Linked DNA regions of Thalassoroseus pseudoceratinae. The protein of the gene in region 1 interacts with the protein of each later gene in a pairwise test. Links are inferred from orthologs where the notes say so. Each region holds a gene or a part of one and is shown on either strand. Other genes may lie near its edges. The genes, in order: yegS and G6R38_RS11250.

Evidence for each region.
Region 2: the proteins of yegS (region 1) and G6R38_RS11250 interact in binary tests that used the Escherichia coli proteins (3 or more experiments, as listed by UniProt). The link is inferred for Thalassoroseus pseudoceratinae from one-to-one orthologs.

The regions. Positions count from the first base shown.
Region 1 is NZ_JAALXT010000006.1:76,678-86,786, forward strand. Bases 5,140-8,016 are described here. They hold yegS (lipid kinase YegS), read left to right. Parts: upstream 5,140-6,053; coding sequence 6,054-6,980; downstream 6,981-8,016. Other genes in these bases: G6R38_RS20905 (alkaline phosphatase D family protein), read left to right, coding at 5,140-6,044; ispH (4-hydroxy-3-methylbut-2-enyl diphosphate reductase), read left to right, coding at 7,145-8,016. Also shown: G6R38_RS20875 (DUF1559 domain-containing protein), read left to right, coding at 1-118; G6R38_RS20880 (hypothetical protein), read left to right, coding at 283-690; G6R38_RS20885 (alpha/beta hydrolase family protein), read left to right, coding at 812-1,774; G6R38_RS20890 (hypothetical protein), read left to right, coding at 1,835-2,074; G6R38_RS20895 (Gfo/Idh/MocA family protein), read right to left, coding at 2,177-3,511; G6R38_RS20900 (THUMP domain-containing class I SAM-dependent RNA methyltransferase), read left to right, coding at 3,799-4,974; more of G6R38_RS20905, read left to right, coding at 4,974-5,139; more of ispH, read left to right, coding at 8,017-8,083; G6R38_RS20920 (GlsB/YeaQ/YmgE family stress response membrane protein), read right to left, coding at 8,206-8,460; G6R38_RS20925 (N-acetylglucosamine-6-phosphate deacetylase), read left to right, coding at 8,665-9,843; G6R38_RS20930 (sialate O-acetylesterase), read left to right, coding at 9,864-10,109. UniProt on the Escherichia coli protein: In vitro phosphorylates phosphatidylglycerol but not diacylglycerol; the in vivo substrate is unknown.
Region 2 is NZ_JAALXT010000003.1:276,901-287,097, reverse strand. What follows is about bases 3,312-6,276. They hold G6R38_RS11250 (citrate synthase), read left to right. Parts: upstream 3,312-4,142; coding sequence 4,143-5,411; downstream 5,412-6,276. Other genes in these bases: G6R38_RS11245 (HEAT repeat domain-containing protein), read left to right, coding at 5,569-6,276; G6R38_RS11255 (ATP-dependent helicase), read left to right, coding at 3,312-3,961. Also shown: G6R38_RS11260 (ExeA family protein), read left to right, coding at 1-1,801; more of G6R38_RS11255, read left to right, coding at 1,904-3,311; more of G6R38_RS11245, read left to right, coding at 6,277-7,203; G6R38_RS11240 (2-phosphosulfolactate phosphatase), read left to right, coding at 7,350-8,090; G6R38_RS11235 (glycine--tRNA ligase), read left to right, coding at 8,157-9,857; G6R38_RS11230 (hypothetical protein), read left to right, coding at 10,005-10,197.

The DNA.
Region 1 (10,109 bases):
CGGTGTGAACGCTGCCATGGCCGACGGCAGCGTGCGATTCATTTCCGACACGATTGAACTCAGCGTTTGGCAAGCTCTCAGCACCCGTGCCGGTGCCGAAGTCATCGACGAGTTTTAACCCCCGCCCGATGTCGTTTTGACGACCCACCCCCACTGACACCGACTTGAAGACCAGGCAGTGAATCCACCCCCAGCGTGTATTCGCTGCCTGTGACTCGGTGTACGCATCCTTACAACACGAGCCACTGAACTGGCTCCCGTTCCTTCCATCAGGTTACCCCAATGACGAAATTCGTCCCCTGCACTGCTCTTGCTAGTCTTTGCTCAATCTGTGTTTGTCTGCTAGCGGGTTGCGGCGGTCAGCCATCTGGACCACCAGAGACCACCCCCGAAAGCGAAATTCGGAACAAGGTCAACTCCGTCCCCGACATGGCGATGATGCCAAAGGAGTTTGCGAAACTCTTCGTCGATAACAAACCACCCGAAGGAGCCACTCCCAAGAACTATGCTCCGCTAACCTGCGAAGCGAAATCCATCGTGATCGAAGACGACACAGCGACTGTTCAGGTTGCCATCTCCAAGACTGGCAACGAAGCAGCAAACCCAGAATCCGCCCCGACCGCCGAATGGATCTTGGTGAAACAAGGCGAGAACTGGAAAATCAAAACCGCCCCCCTGCCCGCTTCGTAAAGACGCTTTCAAAAACATTTTCGAAACCGAAACTGTAGTATCGAGGTAAACACAATCATCAACAAGTGACTTGCCACCTTGTCTACTTGTCTCCACATCAACCGAATAAGCGATTCCCACCATGATAGGACAGTTTCGATCGAGCTTGGCAATCGTTGTTGTGGCGTTGATGACGACAGTTTCTTACGGGCAAGACAATGCAATCCAAGAGTTACGATTGGAACCGGTCGACCGACTTCGAGACCGAACCGTCCCAATCAAAGTCTATCACTCAAACTCAGAACGCCCGCAACCGGTGATCCTCTTTTCGCATGGACTCGGCGGTTCCCGCGAGAACAATCCCTATCTGGGAAACTATTGGGCGGCGAATGGTTATGTCGCGGTCTTTATGCAGCATCCGGGAAGTGATGACGACGTCTGGAAGTCCGCTAAACTAGGCAAACGGTTCCAAGCTCTGAAAGCGGCGGCTAGCACGCAAACAGCGTTGCTTCGATTCGCCGATATTCCATTCGTTATCGACCAACTCGAAATCTGGAACGCGAAGTCCGGGCATCCGCTTAACGGTAAACTCGATCTCGAACACATCGGCATGAGCGGTCATAGTTATGGAGCCGTCACAACACTAGCGGTCGCCGGACGCAAGTTCCCATTCAATCAGAACTTTGCCGAAACGAGAATCGACGCCTTCCTAGCAATGAGTCCGCAACCAGGCAAAGGCACGCAAACCGCCAAGACATTCGGACATCTGACGCAGCCAATTCTCTGCATGACAGGCACCAAAGACGGCAGCCCCATCGACCCTACTTTGAAACCGGCAACACGTCGCGAAGTTTACACAAGCTTACCAGCCGGTGATAAATATCAGTTAGTCCTCCACGACGCGGAACACTCGGCTTTCGGCGAAGGCGGACGTTTGCTCCGTCGACGACAACACCCCGAACATCACCCCGCCATTCAGCAAATTAGTCTTCACTTCTGGAACGCTTACCTTAAAGACAATGCCAAGTCTCGAAAATGGTTGCAATCGAATCAGCCCATCACAACAACGAAGCTCGACGAACAAGACATTTGGGAATGGAAGTAGCGAGAAATCGGTTTCCATGAACCGGTGACTTCCCAAAGACATCCGATTTCATGCAGACCAATGTCTAGTTCGATCCCAATCGACGACACCGGACGTTTCGTATTGGCGACGCCGCCGAAAACCGGCATCTACACCGTGACCTTGACACCACCAGAGCCAAAGCAGTTACCGCCGGGAAGCCCATCACAGAAACCGGATGAATTTCCCGTACCGCGAAAGTATCAAGACCTGTCCATGTCCAACCTCACAAAAGAGATCACCACCGGGAAAAACAATCTGGAGGTTGTCATTCCCGAATAGGAACCCTCATACCGACTCGACTCAGAAGACTCAGACCATTCGTCATGTGACAGCTCAGGTTTTCAGCGCAATGCTTAATCACCTGAGCTTTCACAGTTAGTTCTATAGTCCTTTGACTTGCCAGCCTTCGCGATAGTCTTGTTTGACGTAGCTGTTTGCCTCATCGGAGTTGATGAAGCGGAGTTCTTGGGAGTCCCATTTCAGTTCCTGGGAACCGACACGCGAAGCCACGACTCCGAGCAGCACGGTCTCGGTGAGGGGGCCTGCATAGTCGAAACTGCTGTTGGGGGTGCTGCCGGTTTTAATGCCGTTGACCCATTCTTCGTAGTGATTCAATCCAGGGATCTCCTGGAGGCTCACTGGTGCGGCGGAGTAGACCTGCGGAGTTCCACCATGCGGGCACAAGAGCGTCCGGTCTTCACCGATCATCAACACGCCGTTTGATGGCAACTTGGTACCTGGCGGCAAGTGAGAACCTTCAATGCTAGGTAGTCGACCGCCATCGTACCAAGTCATTTCGAAGGTGTCTTCGGCGGTGTGGCGTGTGCCACCGAAGCGGTAACGGATGGTTTCTTCCTTTGGGAAGGTTTCCGCGTTTGGAGTCGGCCCGTCATACTGAACCGAGAGTGCCGGTCCCAGTCCGAGTGACCACACGACCGGATCGATGATATGACACCCCATATCTCCCAATGCCCCCGCACCGAAGTCGTACCAACCTCGCCATTTGAACGGATGGTAGACATTCTTCACATAAGGCCGTTCGGGAGCCACTCCCAACCAGGCATCCCAATCCAACCCTTTTGGCACAGGGTCCGAACCTTGGGGGCGATCGATGCCCTGCGGCCAAACTGGTCGGTTGGACCATGTATGGGCGACCTTCACTTTCCCAAGCACGCCACCTTGCACCCAATGGGCCAGCGTACGATAACCGGAACCACTGTGGTTCTGGTTCCCCATTTGGGTTGAGACGCCTGCCTCCGCCGCCGCATTCGTCAGAGCGCGGGCCTCGTGAATGGTTCGCGTGAGCGGTTTCTGTGTGTACGTCGCGATGCCATGCTGCAACGCCGTCATCGTGATGGGGGCGTGCATGTGATCAGGTGTGCTGACGGTGACGGCGTCGATGTTGCCGGCTTCTTTGTCGAAGAGCTTCCGCCAATCGCTGTAGCGTCGGGCTTTCGGCCATTTCTCGACTGCTTTGGCAAATCCCCCGCGACGCGTTGTGTTCGTGTCGACATCGCAGAACGCAACAACATCACAGAACGCCGCCGCTCCGTTGAGATCCGACCACCCCTTCCCGCCCACACCAACGGCGGCCAACCGGACCCGCCCATTCGGAGCCGCCGACTGGAGAATCGCGGGTGCCGCTAACGGAAGCGTCAACCCGGCGGCCGTTGAGGCGAGAAATTCACGTCGATCGAGTCGGGGATGTTGGGTCATTGGTCATACTCCAAAAAATCCATCAGGAAGACGAGCGATCCAACCACGCTGAATCGACGAATTCCAGAGCAATCAATGCACGTTTGCGAGTGTGGAGGTCGCAAATTCCCGGATCGTCAGTTCAGGTTGGGAGCAACGTGTGTCATCCTAACCGTTTCGCGGTTGAAACTTCCACCAACGCATCAACGAGAACTGTTTCTCATCGGCAAATCGGGCTGCGTCTCGATTCGCGTCTGGCAATTTGTTATGACCGTTGAGAAACACACTCCTTCCGCCCCTAGAGATCCATGACCGATTCCGCCCCCCAACTTGACCTTATCGCCACTATGCCGTTCGGTTTGGAATCCGTTGTCGGACGTGAGTTGGCTGCCCTGGGGTACACCGAGCAAACCACCAGCGATGGTCGCGTGCAATTCCAGGGCGATTGGTCGGCGGTTTGCCGATCGAATGTGTGGTTGCGAAGTGCCGACCGCGTCTTGTGGAAGATCGCCGAGTTCCACGCGGACGACTTCGACACGCTATTCGAAATCACCACGCTGCAAGATTGGCCGAACATTCTGGGCAAGACGGCGGCGTTTCCGGTGCGAGCGAAAAGCGTCCGGTCACAGTTGCATCATACGCCGACGATTCAATCCATGGTCAAGAAGTCGATTGTCGAATCATTGCAACGTCGCTTCGGAGGCAATTGGTTCGATGAAACCGGACCGGCCTACGAAATTGATGTATCGATCCTCAAAGACAAAGTGACGTTGGCGATCAACACCACCGGTCCCAGCTTGCACAAACGTGGATACCGAACTTTGGTCGGAAGTGCTCCGTTGAAAGAAACGTTGGCAGCTGCGTTGGTGCAATTGAGTTTCTGGAACCGTGAGCGACCGCTGATCGACCCGTTTTGCGGTTCCGGCACGATCGCCATTGAAGCCGCGATGATCGGGTTGAATCGTGCTCCGGGAATGCATCGGGAATTTGCCTGCGAAACCTGGCCGCAAATCGCATCCGAGATTTGGACAGACGTTCGCGAGGACGCGAAATCTCAGGAAGTCGAAAAGTTGGCCCATCCGATTTTGGCCACCGACATCGACACACGAGCAATTCAGTTGGCTCGCACTCACGCTGCAGCCGCCGGAATCGAAGACGCCATTCACTTCGAACGCAAACCGTTTGCCGAACTGCAAACCTCGAGAGAATACGGGTGCATCATCACCAACCCACCCTACGGCGAACGCTCGAGTTCCCAACGCCAAGCCGAAGCGACATACCGCCAAATGCCCAAGGTGTTTGAATCGCTGCCGACATGGTCCTTCTACGTGTTGGCATCGAACCCGAAGTTTGAGCAATTGATCAATCGAAAAGCCGACCGGCGACGGAAGTTGTACAACGGTCGGTTGGCATGCACATATTATCAATTTCACGGTCCGCGCCCGCCCCGTGCCGTCCCGGCTCCAGCCAAGGAACCTACCTGATGATTGTTCGTGTACTGTTTCTTCCAGCACTGTTGGTGCTGCTGAATCTCATCTCGGTGAGCGAGGTCGTTCGGGCTGACGATGCACCGCTGAGCCGAATCGCATTTGGGTCCTGTGCGAAGCAAGAAAACCCCCAACCGATTTGGAACGGCATTCAGGTCAGCAATCCACAATTGTTTCTGTTCATCGGTGACAACATCTACGGTGACACACGGGACATGGCCGCGTTGAAAGCGAAGTGGGCCAAGCTCGGGGCTCAATCGGGGTATCAGAAACTCAAGTCGAGTGTGCCGATCTTGGCGACATGGGACGACCACGATTACGGCGAAAACGACGCGGGCAGCGAATACCCCAAAAAGGTAGAATCGCAGAGAATCTTCCTCGACTTCTTCGAAGAACCCGCCGACTCCCCAAGACGCAAACGCGAAGGAGTGTATCTGGCGAAGATGTTCGGCCCGGAAGACAAACGCGTGCAGGTGTTGCTTCTGGACACCCGCTACTTTCGCAGCCCACTCATCCCCAAACGCTGGCAAACCGAACCGGGTTCGGGCGAGCACGGCGTGTATCTACCAAACACCAATGCCGATGCGACCATGCTCGGTGAGACGCAATGGAAGTGGTTGGAAGCGGAGCTGAAAAAACCCGCCAAGGTGCGAATCATTGCGTCCAGCATTCAAGTCGTGGCGGACCAACACGGCTGGGAAAAATGGGGACTCATGCCCCACGAACGTCAGCGGTTATTCGATCTGATTCGGAAGACGAAAGCGAACGGTGTTATCTTCGTCAGTGGAGACCGGCATCACGCGGAAATTTCCCGACTACCGGCCGAGGTCGTTGGATATCCCATCTATGATGTGACCTCGAGCAGTTTGAACCAGCCCAGCAAATGGCGGAACGAATTGAACGAACACCGTGTTGGTGTAGTGTACAATCCGGAAAACTTTGGCACGATTCACATTGACTGGCAGACCGCAGACCCAACAATTCGTCTGCAAGTTCGCGGCATGCAGAACGATGTTGTCCTGCAAGCCAAAACATCACTCAGTGAACTTCAACCCCCTGCGGATTAAGCCACACCCATGTCCACACCGGAACTGTCTCATCGTTCGCTGTGTTTGATCGTCAATGGAAAGTGTCGGGATGATGCGGAACTCATTCGCGTCATCGATTTACTGAAGTCGCAAAATCGTCGGATCGAAGTCAACTTCACGAAGCAAGCTGGAGATGCCTTCACGCTGGCAAAAGATCGTTGCCAATCCAATTGGGATGCCATCGTCGCGGTCGGCGGGGATGGAACCGCCAATGAGGTCGCTCAGGGCATGCTCAGTGCGGAAGACATCCAAGCCGCGTTTGCACTCATCCCTTATGGCACGGCCAACGATTTCGCCACCGCTTGTGGGATTCCGGCGAACAATCCGGATGTGGCCATCGAAATGCTCGACAAAGCCCCACGGAAGGCGATCGACGTCGGCAAGGTCAACGATCAGCACTTCATTAATATGGTCAGTTGTGGGTATGGTGCGGAGATCACGGCGGAAACGGCACCGGAACTGAAGCAATTGCTCGGCGGGTTTGCGTACTTCGTCACGGGGGTCACGCAGGCGGCCAACATTCAACCACGCACGATCCATGTGACCGCTGATGATTTCCAATGGTCCGGTGAGGCCCTCGCGATCACCGTCGGCAACGGCCGACAATCCGGCGGTGGCTACAAACTCGCACCCAAAGCCATCATCGACGACGGTTTACTCGACGTGACCATCGTCAAAGATTTTCCGCTGATGCAGTATTTCGAAGTGCTGGCAGAACTCAAGGAAATGACCACGCACTTTGAAAGCGAACACCTGATTTACCTTCAAACCGATCGCTTGTCGGTCGAAGCTCCCGACGGTTTGCAGTTCAACCTCGACGGTGAACCGGGCGAAGACAAACATCTGGAGTTTGAATTGCTACCACGTCGCCTGCCCTGTTACCTACCAATTCGGGCTCCATTTCAGGGCCTTTAGAACGAACACGTGGCATCGGATTTCGCTATCAAACGGAAAATCGCAGCGGGAACGAAACTCAAAATCCTCAGACGTACACTCAAATTCCTCCGTGAAGCCGTTAAACTTCCCGCCATCTGCGGTTACACTGATGGACCGAACCTCGAAACCATTGAGGAATTCTCATGGAAATCATCTTGGCGAACCCACGCGGCTTTTGTGCCGGCGTGAACATGGCCATCGACTGCCTCGACGAAGCGATCCGCATGTTTGGATCGGAGATTTACGTCTACCACGAAATTGTGCACAACAAATATGTGGTCGAACGCTTCACGAAACAAGGCGTGACCTTCGTGAACGATGTCAGCGAAGTTCCCGAAGGTTCGATTCTGCTCTACAGCGCCCACGGCGTTTCTCCGGAAATCCGCAACCAATCTCGTGAGCGGAAGTTACAGACCATCGACGCCACTTGTCCGCTCGTGACGAAAGTCCACTTGGAAGCCATCCGATACGCGCGCGGCGGATACCACATCTTGCTGATCGGTCATGAAGGCCACGACGAAGTCATCGGCACGATGGGCGAAGCTCCGGAGAGCATTACGCTAGTCGAAACTCCGGAGGAGGTCGCGGAACTTCCATTTGGCCCAGACGACAAACTTGCGTATCTCACGCAAACGACGCTGAGCGTGACCGAAGCCGGTGCGGTGATCGATGCGTTGGTCGAGCGGTATCCGCACATCGAATCGCCCCCGAAAGGCGATATTTGCTATGCGACCACCAACCGGCAAGACGCCATCTCCCAACTGGCTCCCCAGGCGGATTTGGTCCTAGTTTTGGGAAGCCAAAACAGCTCGAACAGTCGCCGCTTGAAAGAAATCGGCGAAGCTGTCGGGAAACCGTCGTACCTCATCGACACCGCCAGCGAACTCCGGCCGGAGTGGTTTGAAGGCATTAACACGGTGCTGATTTCCGCTGGGGCGAGTGCGCCGGAGGTCGTCGTAGAAGAAGTCGTCGATCACCTTGTGAAGACGTTCAACGCGACCATGCGGGAAGAAGTGATCCGTGAGGAACATGTTCATTTCCCGTTGCCGAAAGAATTGCGTCGCCTGCAAGTCACGAACTGACAACGCTTGCAAGAGTCGGCTGCCGATCGTAGCATCAGACATCAACAGACGCTGATTTCAACCCCACCGACTCGCAGGGGACTGATCGACCGTTCGCACTCCCAGCGGAATTGTGAACCCGATCAGTCTGTTTTCTTCAGAATTCGATATCCGAGCAGCAACAGCATGGTGCCGCCGATCGCCATGGCAAAGCTCCGGATGTCGAAGCCATCCACGGTGCCCCATCCGAGTCGCGTGCCGATAAATCCACCGACAAATGCACCAGCGACTCCCAATAGAATCGTCACCAGACAACCACCAGGATCATCGCCTGGCATCAATAATTTCCCCAACGCGCCGGCAATCAATCCAAAAATCGCCCAGTACAGAAATGCCATCGGTTTCGTGTCCTTCTTTTATGGTGATACGTAAAAATTCTCGGTTCCCAGGACAAGAAGCAACTTGCGCTCCGAGATTTCCAAAAATCTCGTTGGAACAATCACCAAACAGAATCACTCACAATAACCTGTTGATATCGAAGAAGATGCGCTCAAGAACCGAATCAACACGAACACTATTTCGACATTGAATAGAGATTTCTTATGCAGGTTTTCGGTCGGCATTATCAGAACGGTGAACCGATTCGAGTCACCTTGAACGCTGGACGCATTCGACGCGTCGATCCGGTGTGGCCGGATGACTCCACCGCCGATTGGCCATGGATCGCGCCGGGTTTGTTCGATTTGCAGATCAACGGACACTCCGGCACGTGGTTCAGCCAGGAGAATTTGTCCGCGGACGACGTTTGTTTGGTGGTCGAGAAGTATCTGGCTCACGGGGTGACTCGTCTTTGTCCCACGTTGATTACCAACTCGTTCGAAGCTCTCCGCGATGGATTTTCCGCAGTCGCCGAAGCGTGTGATCGGCACGAGTGGGTCGATCGCATGGTGCCCGGTTGCCATTTGGAAGGCCCCTACATTGCCGCCGAAGATGGTCCTCGCGGTGCGCATCCACTCGAGCACGTCCGCCCCGCCGATTGGGACGAGTTCACGGAGTGGCAGAAGGCCTCCGGTAACCGGATTCGATTGGTGACGGTCGCGCCGGATCAAGAGAACATCGTCCCGTTCATTCGACAAGCGGTGGAATCGAGTGTGGTTATTTCGATCGGTCACACCGGTGCCACTCCCGAGCAGATCGAAGCCGCCGTCGATGCCGGGGCCACGATGAGCACGCATCTCGGCAACGGTGCCCACGGCACACTGCGACGACACCCGAACTACCTTTGGGAGCAACTTGGAGATTCTCGCTTGTGGGCGGGGATTATCACCGATGGACACCACCTTCCCGCCAGCGTGGTGCGGTCGATCATTACGGCTAAGGGCGTTGATCGGACGATCATCACTTGTGACGCGTCCGGGCTCGCCGGTTGTCCGCCGGGAGTGTACGAGGAAGGTGCCGTGGCGATGGAAGTCTTGGAAGACGGACGGCTCGTGGTCGCCGGTCAACGGCAGTATCTTGCCGGTTCGGGACAGGAAACTGATCACTGCGTTGCCACCGCGATGAAGATGGCTCCACTCACTCTCGGTCAAGCCATCGACATGACCAGCCGCAACCCCGCCCTGCTGCTCGGCTATGAAGAATGTCGTCTCCGCCGTGGTTCCCGTGCGGATCTCGTGTTGTTCAACTGGCAACCCGGCGGCACGTTCGACACCGTCGCGACTTTCCTCGCCGGTGAGTTAAAATACGGCGAAGTCCCAGAACCCGCTACGATCACGAGTTAACTGCTTTAGAAAGTCCTCCCATGCGATTCCTCAAAGGTGTTTCGGTCCTCACACTGACAGCATTACTGTGCTTGCATGTCACGAACCTCGTCGCAGAGGACGAAAGTGCAAGTTCCTACAGCGGACCGAAAGAAAAGCTCCATGTCTATCTGTTGATTGGTCAATCCAACATGGCCGGGCGAGCACCGTTCAGTGACGAGCAGTCGGGAGCCATCGCCGGTTGCTATCTGCTCAATGGTGACGATCAATGGGAGCCTGCCAAGAAT
Region 2 (10,197 bases), on another replicon or contig:
GCAGGCGATTCTTTACGAAATCGGTCATCCCTACACTCGGTTGGATGAACAAGAACTCCGGTTAGAACTTCAAACCGCTCTCCGGGAATTGCGTGAGGACACACGCGGTTTAGTCCTGATCGTCGATGAAGCCAATTTCCTCAGCGATGAACTGCTGGAGGAAATCCGGACGTTGACGCACTTGGCGATCGACGGTGTGCCGTTGATTCGAGTTGTGCTGTCGGCTCATATGTCCTTTGAGGAGCGACTGATTGACCGGCAAATGGAACCGTTGAACCAACGGATCGGCTGCCATGTCTTCCTTGAACCGTTGTCACACGAGGAATCCATCAGCTACGTCGCTGCGCGACTTCAGTTGGCTGATGGCAACGTTGATGAAATCCTCACAACGGATGCGTTGCTCGCGATTTGTCAGGCGAGTGGCGGTGTGCCACGTTGCTTGAATCAATTGTGCGACCATACGTTGCTCCTCGGTTACGCGTTTCAGGAACAACCGATCACCATCGAGCGGGTACACGAAGCGTTGGAAGACCTCAAACCGCTGCCGTTGCAATGGAACAATCTTCCGTCCGCGCCAATTCCGGAGGAACACGCTCAGTTCTGTGAGGAATCCGCAGAAGACGAAGCAAACGTGGACACCGAGGAACAAGTCCTCGAACCCTCGGACACCGATGTGGCCCCTGTCGACGCTTCCGAGGATGCTGCCGTGTTCGAATTTGGATCCGATGAAGTCGCTGACGGCGTCACCCCGCCCGTCATGACTACAGAAATTTCGGAACCCGTCGAGGCATCCGTATTTGAAGTCGGCGGAGACGAAGACACGGAATTCTCCACCAGCGATGTAGACACAGATCAAATTCCATCAGTCTGGACGAACGAGCCGGTTGGAGAATCCATGGAGTCAAACGTGATCGAGTTTGGTTCACCGGACGAGTCTTCGGTTTCCGACGTTGTTCAAGAACCGGCACCGACCTCTGAAGAACACCATGTAATCGTGCCGCCCACTCCGACTTGGCGGCAAACTCCGGAGACGATCGAAACCGAACGGGTTCGGCAAGCCGTTGGTCCGTATGCGTGGTCATTCGCCGAGGAAGCCGTTACGGATCGATATTCTGCGTTGGACGCAGGACGCTCGATCGATTTCAGCTTGAAATCCATCGCAACGACTTCGGTCTGCCCCACGGTCCAGCTTCGTTGTGAAGAACAAGGCTGGCTTCCCGCAGAACCATCGCCGTTTGCCAAGTCATCCTTGCCAGTCGAGTGGATCGAAGACGAAGTTCCGAGTCCATCGGAAACCCCAGACCAACCGGTCTCGCACTCCAATCCGTTGGACACCATCGACGCGATTCTCCCGCAGGTCGAGAGTGCTTTGAACGACGGAATCGAATCACAGGAGACGGTGGAGCCCGTCGAAAACGCTCCGGCGAACGCGGCCGACGTGTTGCAATCGGTAGAAGAGCAAATCGCAGAATTCCACAACTCGGATTCGGAAGTCGACTTGGAAACCGAGATCGGGGCCTTAGTTCTCGACACCTGCGTGAGCACTCAGGCGGAACTCTACGGCAGCCCACGCAACCGTGAAGTCGACCAGCAACTCGCAGCCGCCTTGGAAGACACACTTGCCGAAAAACTCGGTACGTCCAAAACCGAGGCGTCTGAGTCTGAGGTGCAACCCAAGCAAAAATCGATCGCGGAGCAACTCGCCGAAGCTGCCCACACCGAGCACGAGATACCGCAGCCAAAACAGACTCGCAAATACGGCAGCTTGTTCACCAAGCTCCGACGGAAATTACGATCCTAATCCGAGTCGTTTGGTTGGACTCGTTCGACCGGGTTGGCACCGTCATGCTATAACTGAGTCTGAATCCGTGTTCGTCGGCCATTCTTGGACTCAGGCTTGTTGATGACAGTGTCGAAAACTCCGTCCGATGCATTGCTCGCAGAACTTAATGAAGCTCAACAACAGGCGGTCCGACATGGGGATTCGCCGTTGTTGATTGTGGCTGGTGCCGGAACCGGGAAAACGACGACGCTCGCTCATCGAGTCGCGTGGCAGATTCTTCAAGGGACTTCACCCCGACGAATTTTGCTTCTGACGTTCAGTCGCCGAGCCGCCGCCGAGATGCTGCGACGTGTGGACGACATCCTGCAAGCCGTCGGGAAAACGAGTCGGGAATCCGCGAACGTCTTTGGTGGAACGTTTCATTCGGTCGCCTTGCGATTGCTGCGACGATATGGCGAGGTTCTTGGGCTCGGTGCGGAGTTCACAATCCTCGATCGCGGCGACGCCGAAGACCTCATGAATGTCGTGCGGACCGATTTAAACTTGTCCGACGGCAAACGCCGCTTCCCGCTCAAGGGAACATGTCTCGCGATCTACAGTCGTTGCGTGAATCGCTCGGCACCGTTGAAAACTGTGTTGACCGAAGATTTCCCGACGCACCTTTCCCACGAAGCAAACCTGGGGCGATTGTTCACCGCATACACGGAGCGAAAAGAGTCGCACGTTGTGCTGGATTACGATGATCTGTTGGTGTTCTGGTTGGCGTTACTGGAAAATCCGCAAGGTGCGGAAGTCGTTCGTGGGTTGTTCGATCGGGTGCATGTCGACGAATATCAAGACACCAACGTCCTGCAAAGTCAGATTTTGAAACGACTCGTTCCCGACGGAACCGGTCTCACCGTCGTTGGTGACGATTCGCAGTCAATTTACTCGTTTCGAGCCGCCACCGTTCGCAACATTTTGGATTTCCCGGAAGACTTCCCCGATTCGAGCATCGTGACGCTCGAACAGAATTACCGCAGCACGCAACCAATTCTCGATGCCACCAATCGTGTCATCACGGAATCGACAGAATGGCATGCGAAAAAGCTGTGGTCAGAACGAACACACGGAGTTCGGCCGCAAGTCATCCGATGTGCCGATGAGGAATCGCAAAGCAGTTTTGTGATCGAGCAAGTCCTCAATGCCCGCGAAGAAGGTGTGCGATTACAGGACCAAGCCGTGCTGTTCCGGTCTTCGTATCACAGCGCAGGTTTGGAATTGGAACTCACACGGCGGAACGTTCCCTATCGCAAATACGGTGGATTGAAATTCATCGAATCAGCCCACGTCAAAGATTTGCTCGCCTACTTGCGATTGGCGGAGAACCCACGGGATATCGTGGCCGGCACGCGTGTGCTGTGTTTGTTGCCGGGCATTGGGAATGCGAGGGCAGGGCGGTTGATGGAATCGCTACGGGACGCCAACGGTTCCTTCGCCGCCTGGAGAGAATTTAAAGCCCCCGCCAGCACCCGTGGCCAATGGGAACCGTTTGTCAAACTCTTGGATGAGTTATCATCCGGCCCCTTGTTGGAGTCGTCTGTCGCGACACAGGTGGAACGAGTGCGAACGTTCTACAAACCGCTCTTGGAAGATGCACACGACCATGCCGCAGTCCGAATGCGAGATTTGGAACAACTGGAGATTTTAGCGGCACGGTATGCGGACCGAGCGAGTTTCCTTGCGGAAGTTACGTTGGATCCGCCATCGTCAACTGCCGAACTGGGTGATCCGGCCGCTCCTGATGAAGACGATTGGCTCGTGCTCAGCACGATTCACTCCGCAAAAGGACTGGAGTGGGACAGCGTATTCGTGTTGCAAGCGATCGAAGGCAGCATCCCCTCCGAAATGGCCACCGGTTCACCGGAACAGATCGAGGAAGAACGGCGGTTGTTTTATGTCGCATTGACACGCGGAAAAAATAACCTGTTTGTTTGTCACCCTCAACGAATCATGGGACAACGCAACCAGTTCTTCGCTCCATCATTCAGCCGGCTCACCCCATTTGTGAGTGATGAGGTCCGCTCGACGTTTGATGAGATCGTCTATTCGCCCGAGGGACATACCGACGCTGCTCCCAAACCCGAAAGTTCACAATCTGTGAGGAGTCGTCTGAATTCCCTGTGGGGCGAAAATTAGGCCGATTTCCCATCATTTTCAGCCTCTACGGACTTTCCGTCGTGTAGGGTGGCGAAAATCGATGGAAAACCCAACAATACACTCCGATTGGCCGGACACATTGTGCTAACCGTCCGCCAATCAGCTAGAATCAACATCCACCGAAGACAATTGAATCCGCTGACCCTGAAGGACGAATGTGATGAGCACGGCCAAGGTGATTCTTGATGGCAAAGAATACGAACTCCCCGTCGTGGTCGGGTTGGAAGGCGAAATCGGGATCGATATCACCAGCCTCCGCTCAGATTCGGGCGCCATTACCCTAGACCCCGGCTTCGGCAACACCGGGTCTTGCGAAAGTGCAATTACATTCATCAACGGAGAAGAAGGAATCCTGCGTTATCGCGGGTATCCCATTGAGCAACTCGCTGACCACAGCTCCTTCATTGAGACAAGTTATTTGCTGATCTACGGCAAATTGCCCACTCAGGAAGAACTCGACAACTTCCGGCATGAGTTGACGTATCATAGTATGCTGCATGAGGATATGAAGAAATTCTTCGAAGGATATCCTCCCAATGCGCACCCGATGGCCGTCTTGTCCTCGATGGTGGCTTCCCTGTCGAGCTACTACCCCGTCGTCGACGAAGAGCGTGAACAGAACATCATTCGTCTCATGGCCAAGGTCAAGACGATCACTGCCTATGCGTACAAGAAGTCCGTGGGACAACCGTTTGTCTATCCGCTGAATTACCTGACATTCTGCGAAAACTTCCTGCGAATGATGTTTTCGGTCCCCGCGGAGAGCTACGAAGTTCCCACCGAGCACGTCAAAGCGTTGAATCGCCTACTCATCCTGCATGCCGACCACGAACAAAACTGCAGCACATCAACCGTTCGCATGGTCGCGAGTTCGCAGGCGGACCTATTCGCATCGATCTCCGCCGGGATCAGCGCCCTATCCGGTCCGCTGCACGGCGGAGCGAACCAAGCCGTCTTGGAAATGCTGGAAATGATCCAAAAGGACGGCGGCGACTACAAAAAGTGGGTCAGCAAAGCTAAAGACAAAAACGACGATTTCCGTCTGATGGGCTTCGGTCACCGCGTCTACAAGAACTTTGATCCACGGGCCAACATCCTTCGGGAGTCCGCCGACGCCGTTTTGGAACAGATGGGGCGGACCGATCCGCTCTTGGATATTGCCAAACAGTTGGAAGAAGTCGCGTTGACCGACGAGTACTTCATCTCACGGAAACTCTACCCGAACGTCGATTTCTACAGCGGTATCCTCTACCGAGCGATGGGCATTCCGACCAACATGTTCACAGTCATGTTCGCCCTCGGTCGTCTGCCAGGATGGTTGGCACACTGGAAAGAACTCCGCGACGGCCGCAGCCGAATCTATCGTCCGCGACAAATCTACACCGGCGAAACCGTTCGCGATTACGTGCCGATCGAAGGCCGCAACTAGATCAGTCGGCATTTGATCGCAGTCGGTTTTGTCTCGCGGAGGCCAGGAAACAAAGTGTTTTTTCGTCCTCCGCGGACACAAAAGATGGTAAAACGGTCTCAACCAATGCATCAGTAAATTTCGCTTGCTCGGATTTCCCAGGACTTCAGGTTACGTCATGAGTCGACCTCTCATTCTCATCGGTTGGATGGTCCTGGCCCTGGGAAATTGCAGAGGAGGGCTTTTCGCGTCCAATGAGAGTTTCTACGTCGATATTCTGACGGAAAACGATATTCGAGACGACGAAGTCGCATTGCAGGAATTCTTGGAAAGTCTTCATCCGACCGAGCAAACCATCGCCCATCTCCGCAAATTGACGGAGCAACTCGGGGATGCGGAATTCTTTCAACGCGAAGCGGCCACCCGCGAGTTGCTGACCATTCCCGCATGCTGCCCTGAAGTCTTGATGGAGGCCTGCGAAAGTCCCGACCCGGAAATTCGCTGGCGATCCCGGCAAATTCTGAAACAAAATCGAACGCGAACAGATCGAATTCTGTTCGCTGTTTTTAGTTTGATCAAGAACCGAAAACTCACGGGTTTAGCCAAACCGGTGGCAACTTCGTTGCGGTTGGCGCAGACGGATTCCGTTCGACGTGCGGGACGGCAGGCACTTTCCGCCTCGGCGACTGTGGACGATGCCGATTGGCTCCGCGAATTGCTGGCGAGCGAACATTCCTCGATGGCGATTGCGGCAGTTGGAGCGTTGGACCGAGTCCTTGGCCCGGAAGCCGCAACGGATTTCCTGCCATTGCTGGATCGACCAGACAACGAATTGCGACTCGTAGCCGCTCGGGCATTGCTCAATCACGGTCAACGAGACACGTTGAACACGTTCGTGGAGTTGCTCGATGCCAATGAATTGACGGTCCGTCTTCAAGCCGCTCAAACATTGCGATCGGCAACGGGCCAACGGTTTCAGTTCACTCCCTATGATGAGCCCGCTGCCCGGCAACAAGCCGCGAACGAGTGGCGAACCTGGGTCAGTGAAAACGGCGCCAACTCCCCTTTGAATCTGCCCATTCTTGAGGGTGATGTCGAACTAGGACGAACCCTCATCTGCTACTACGGGCGGAAAGAAGTCGTTGAACTCGATGAGCGTGGCGAACAGACGTGGAAACTCGAAAAGGTGAACGGTCCCTGGGATTGCGACGGGACCCCAGAAGGGCACCGGGTCATCTGTTTCTACACGCAGCAAGCAATTTCCGAATACAACCAAGATGGCGAGGAAATTTGGAGCATCAAGAATATCCCAGGCCGACCGTTCAGTGTGCAACGGCTATCGAACGGCAACACGCTCATTTCTTGCTACAACACAGGCAAGATCATCGAATATCGGCCCGACAAATCCAAGGCGTGGGAAATTACGAAATCCGGCACGCCGATGGATGCTCAACGGCTTCCGAATGGTCACACATTGATCACTCTCTACCAAGCCCAAAAAGTCGTCGAAGTCAATCAAGAAGGCGATCCCGTCTGGGAGTTGAAAGATCTCGGCAAACCGCGATCTGCCCACATGCTGCCCAATCGCCATGTCCTAGTCACCGAAGCGACATCGAAACGGGTCGCCGAATACGACGCCAGCGGCAAAATGGTGTGGTCGCACGAGAATATCAAGAACCCGCTCGATGCCCAACGTCTCTCCAATGGCAACACGCTCATTTCCTCGTCCGATGGCGTGATCGAAGTCACTCCCACCGGCCGAACGGTATGGAGCAAAAACCTCAACGGTGCGAGTCGAATTTGTCGTTACTAGTACGCGTGTTGCTCAGGCGTTGCGTTCGCGGACAACGACATCCGAGTGAATCGGTAGTACCGGCTCTGTCACAAAATCTCGACGTGATCTAGTCTCCTTGAACTCCATCCGTCAGCGAGTTTTCTCACCAAAGGCTTTGCGGTTCCGTGCATATCGACGTCCATTTTCTGCCGATCACACTCACCAACGAGAAACTCCATGGCTGCGTGGCAATCATGGTCGATTTGCTCCGTGCGTCCACGACGATGACCACCGCGTTAGCGGCCGGAGCGGAGACGATCGTTCCGTGTGAATCCGTCGATCATGCTCGAGAAGTCGCGGCGAAGTTGTCTTCGGAAACCGCTGTCATTCTCGGTGGAGAACGGAAGGGCGTGAAAATCGAAGGCTTCGATTTTGGCAACTCACCGTCTGATTACACCGCCAAAAACGTGAGCGGAAAAACGATTGTCTTCACGACAACCAACGGAACCAAAGCCCTCGCGAAATCGAAATCCGCCGACCGAATCGTTGTCGGATCGTTCGTGAATTTAGCGGCGGTCAGTCTGTTTGCGGTGGACTCGGGTCGATCCATTCAAATCGCCTGTGCCGGAACCGACGGGCAGGTCACGCGGGAAGATGTTCTTTGTGCCGGTGCGATTGCGAACGCTTGCACCGAAAGCTACAACACAATCGGTCAGAGCCTCGAGCGAACCGACGCGGCTCGCATCGCAATCGATTGCTACCGCATGGTTGCGGGTCAACTCCACGAGGCCGTCTGCGATAGCATCGGTGGACGAAATTTACAGCGTCTTGGCTTCGAGGCTGACATCGAAACCGTCTGCGAAGTCGATCGAGTGCCCGTCGTACCGGAATATGATCCGAACATGGGCCGTGTGAGTGTTGTCTGACCGACACGTGATCACTCGCAAATTCGTTTAATACCCACAGTTGAATTCAGTAAGAAAGTGCTTCCGATGGCGAAGTCCATGGACGAGATCGTAGCTTTGTGCAAACGCCGGGGTTTTGTCTTTCAATCCTCCGACATTTACGGCGGACTCCAGGGATTTTGGGACTACGGCCCGCTGGGCACGGAACTCAAGCGGAACGTGCGGGAAGCCTGGTATCGGGACATGATCACCAACCACAATGAGTTGGCCACTCCCGAAGGTGCCCCGTCGCCCTTCCAAATGAATGCCGTCGAGTGCAGCCAAATCATGCACCCCCATGTTTGGAAGGTTTCCGGTCACTACGATCTGTTTGTCGACAAAATGGTGGACTGCCGGGAATCGAAGAAACGATACCGCTTTGACCATCTGCAAGGACGCTGGGCGAGTTACCAAGGCAAACGAGTTTTTGTGTCAACGAGCCTTTCATCCGATGAAGGTCTCGCTCAGGTCACGCGAAACGCTCTGAAATTCTTCGGATTGCGAACCAAAGACGTCGAGAGAATCGAATTCGGTACCGGCGAGCATGGTGGTCTGGCGGAATCAATCAGTGCTGGAACATCGCTCGCGACAACACCATCCACGCCTTACCCGGAACTTCGGCCCATTTGGGATGCCGATAGTTTGGCGAATATTCTGGCTCCCGATGCGACGAAAGTTGGCACCCTTACCGAACCACGCGACTTCAAACTGATGTTCGAGACGACCATCGGCGCACTCGGTGGTGATGAAGATAAAGCGTACCTGCGACCGGAAACCGCACAGGGTATGTTCGTCAACTTCAAGAACGTCATGGACACCACCCGGGTTAAAGTGCCTTTCGGTATTGCACAGATCGGCAAGAGTTTCCGCAACGAAATCACCCCGCGAAACTTCACGTTCCGCTCCCGGGAATTCGAACAGATGGAAATGGAATTCTTCTGCCGACCCGATGAGTCGCGGAAATGGTACGAATACTGGCGGGATCGACGGTATCAATGGTATGTCGATTTGGGGCTTTCGAAAGAAAACCTCATCCTCCGTGACCACACCGAAGAAGAGTTGGCTCACTACTCTGTGGGCACAGCCGATGTCGAATATGCGTTTCCGTTCTTGTCACCCGGAGAGTATGGCGAGTTGGAAGGAATTGCGCATCGCGGTGATTTTGATTTGCGGTCGCATATGGAAGGCAAACTCGTCAAGAACGAGGCCGGGGAACTGGTCGTTGAGAAAAACGAGCACGGCCAACCCAAATACCGGGGCAGTGGCAAAGACATGCAGTACTTCGACGATCAAAGCCGCGAGCGGTTCATTCCGCACGTGATCGAACCGGCAGCGGGGGCGGATCGGGCGACGTTGGCGTTCATCTGTGAAGCCTATCGCGAGGACGAGCAACCCAACGACAAAGGCAAAATGGAAAAACGCACGGTGATGCAATTCCATCCACATCTCGCGCCGATCAAAGCCGCCGTCTTTCCGCTCATCAAGAAAAACGGAATGCCAGAGAAGGCGGCGGAGGTCTATCACGAACTCAAGAAAGCCGGCATCGTTTGCCAATACGACCAACAAGGTGCGATCGGTCGTCGATACCGCCGGCAAGACGAAATCGGTACACCGTACTGCATTACAATTGATGGCGACACGTTAGACGATGGCACCGTGACGATCCGAGATCGCGATTCTCTCGAGCAAGAACGCATCCCGGCGGATCGCGTGGTCGAGGAAATCACCGGACGAATGAAATCGGTCTAAGTTAGCCACCGCGACGGTTGCCGACGGAGTTCCCCAGACGAAAATCTGGACAATTTGTCTGTCGGTCGGTCTAATGAACGAGAGTTGGTCCCAAGGGCGTTTGGTGATCAACTCTCGTTTTCCTCGTTAGACATGGATTGATCGCATATGACCGAAACGGTCGAGGCGAAATCGCAAACCCTCGAAGAGAAACGAATTTCCGATCTCACTTTGCGTCTGGAAGACTTCGTCCACGAGGGGGAAGAATTTCTGGTTCGGCGAGCCGATGGTGAATTGGAAATCGATCGTCCGCTGTCGGGAAGTCGTTTGAAGAAGTCTCATGAGGAACTGTACGGGCATC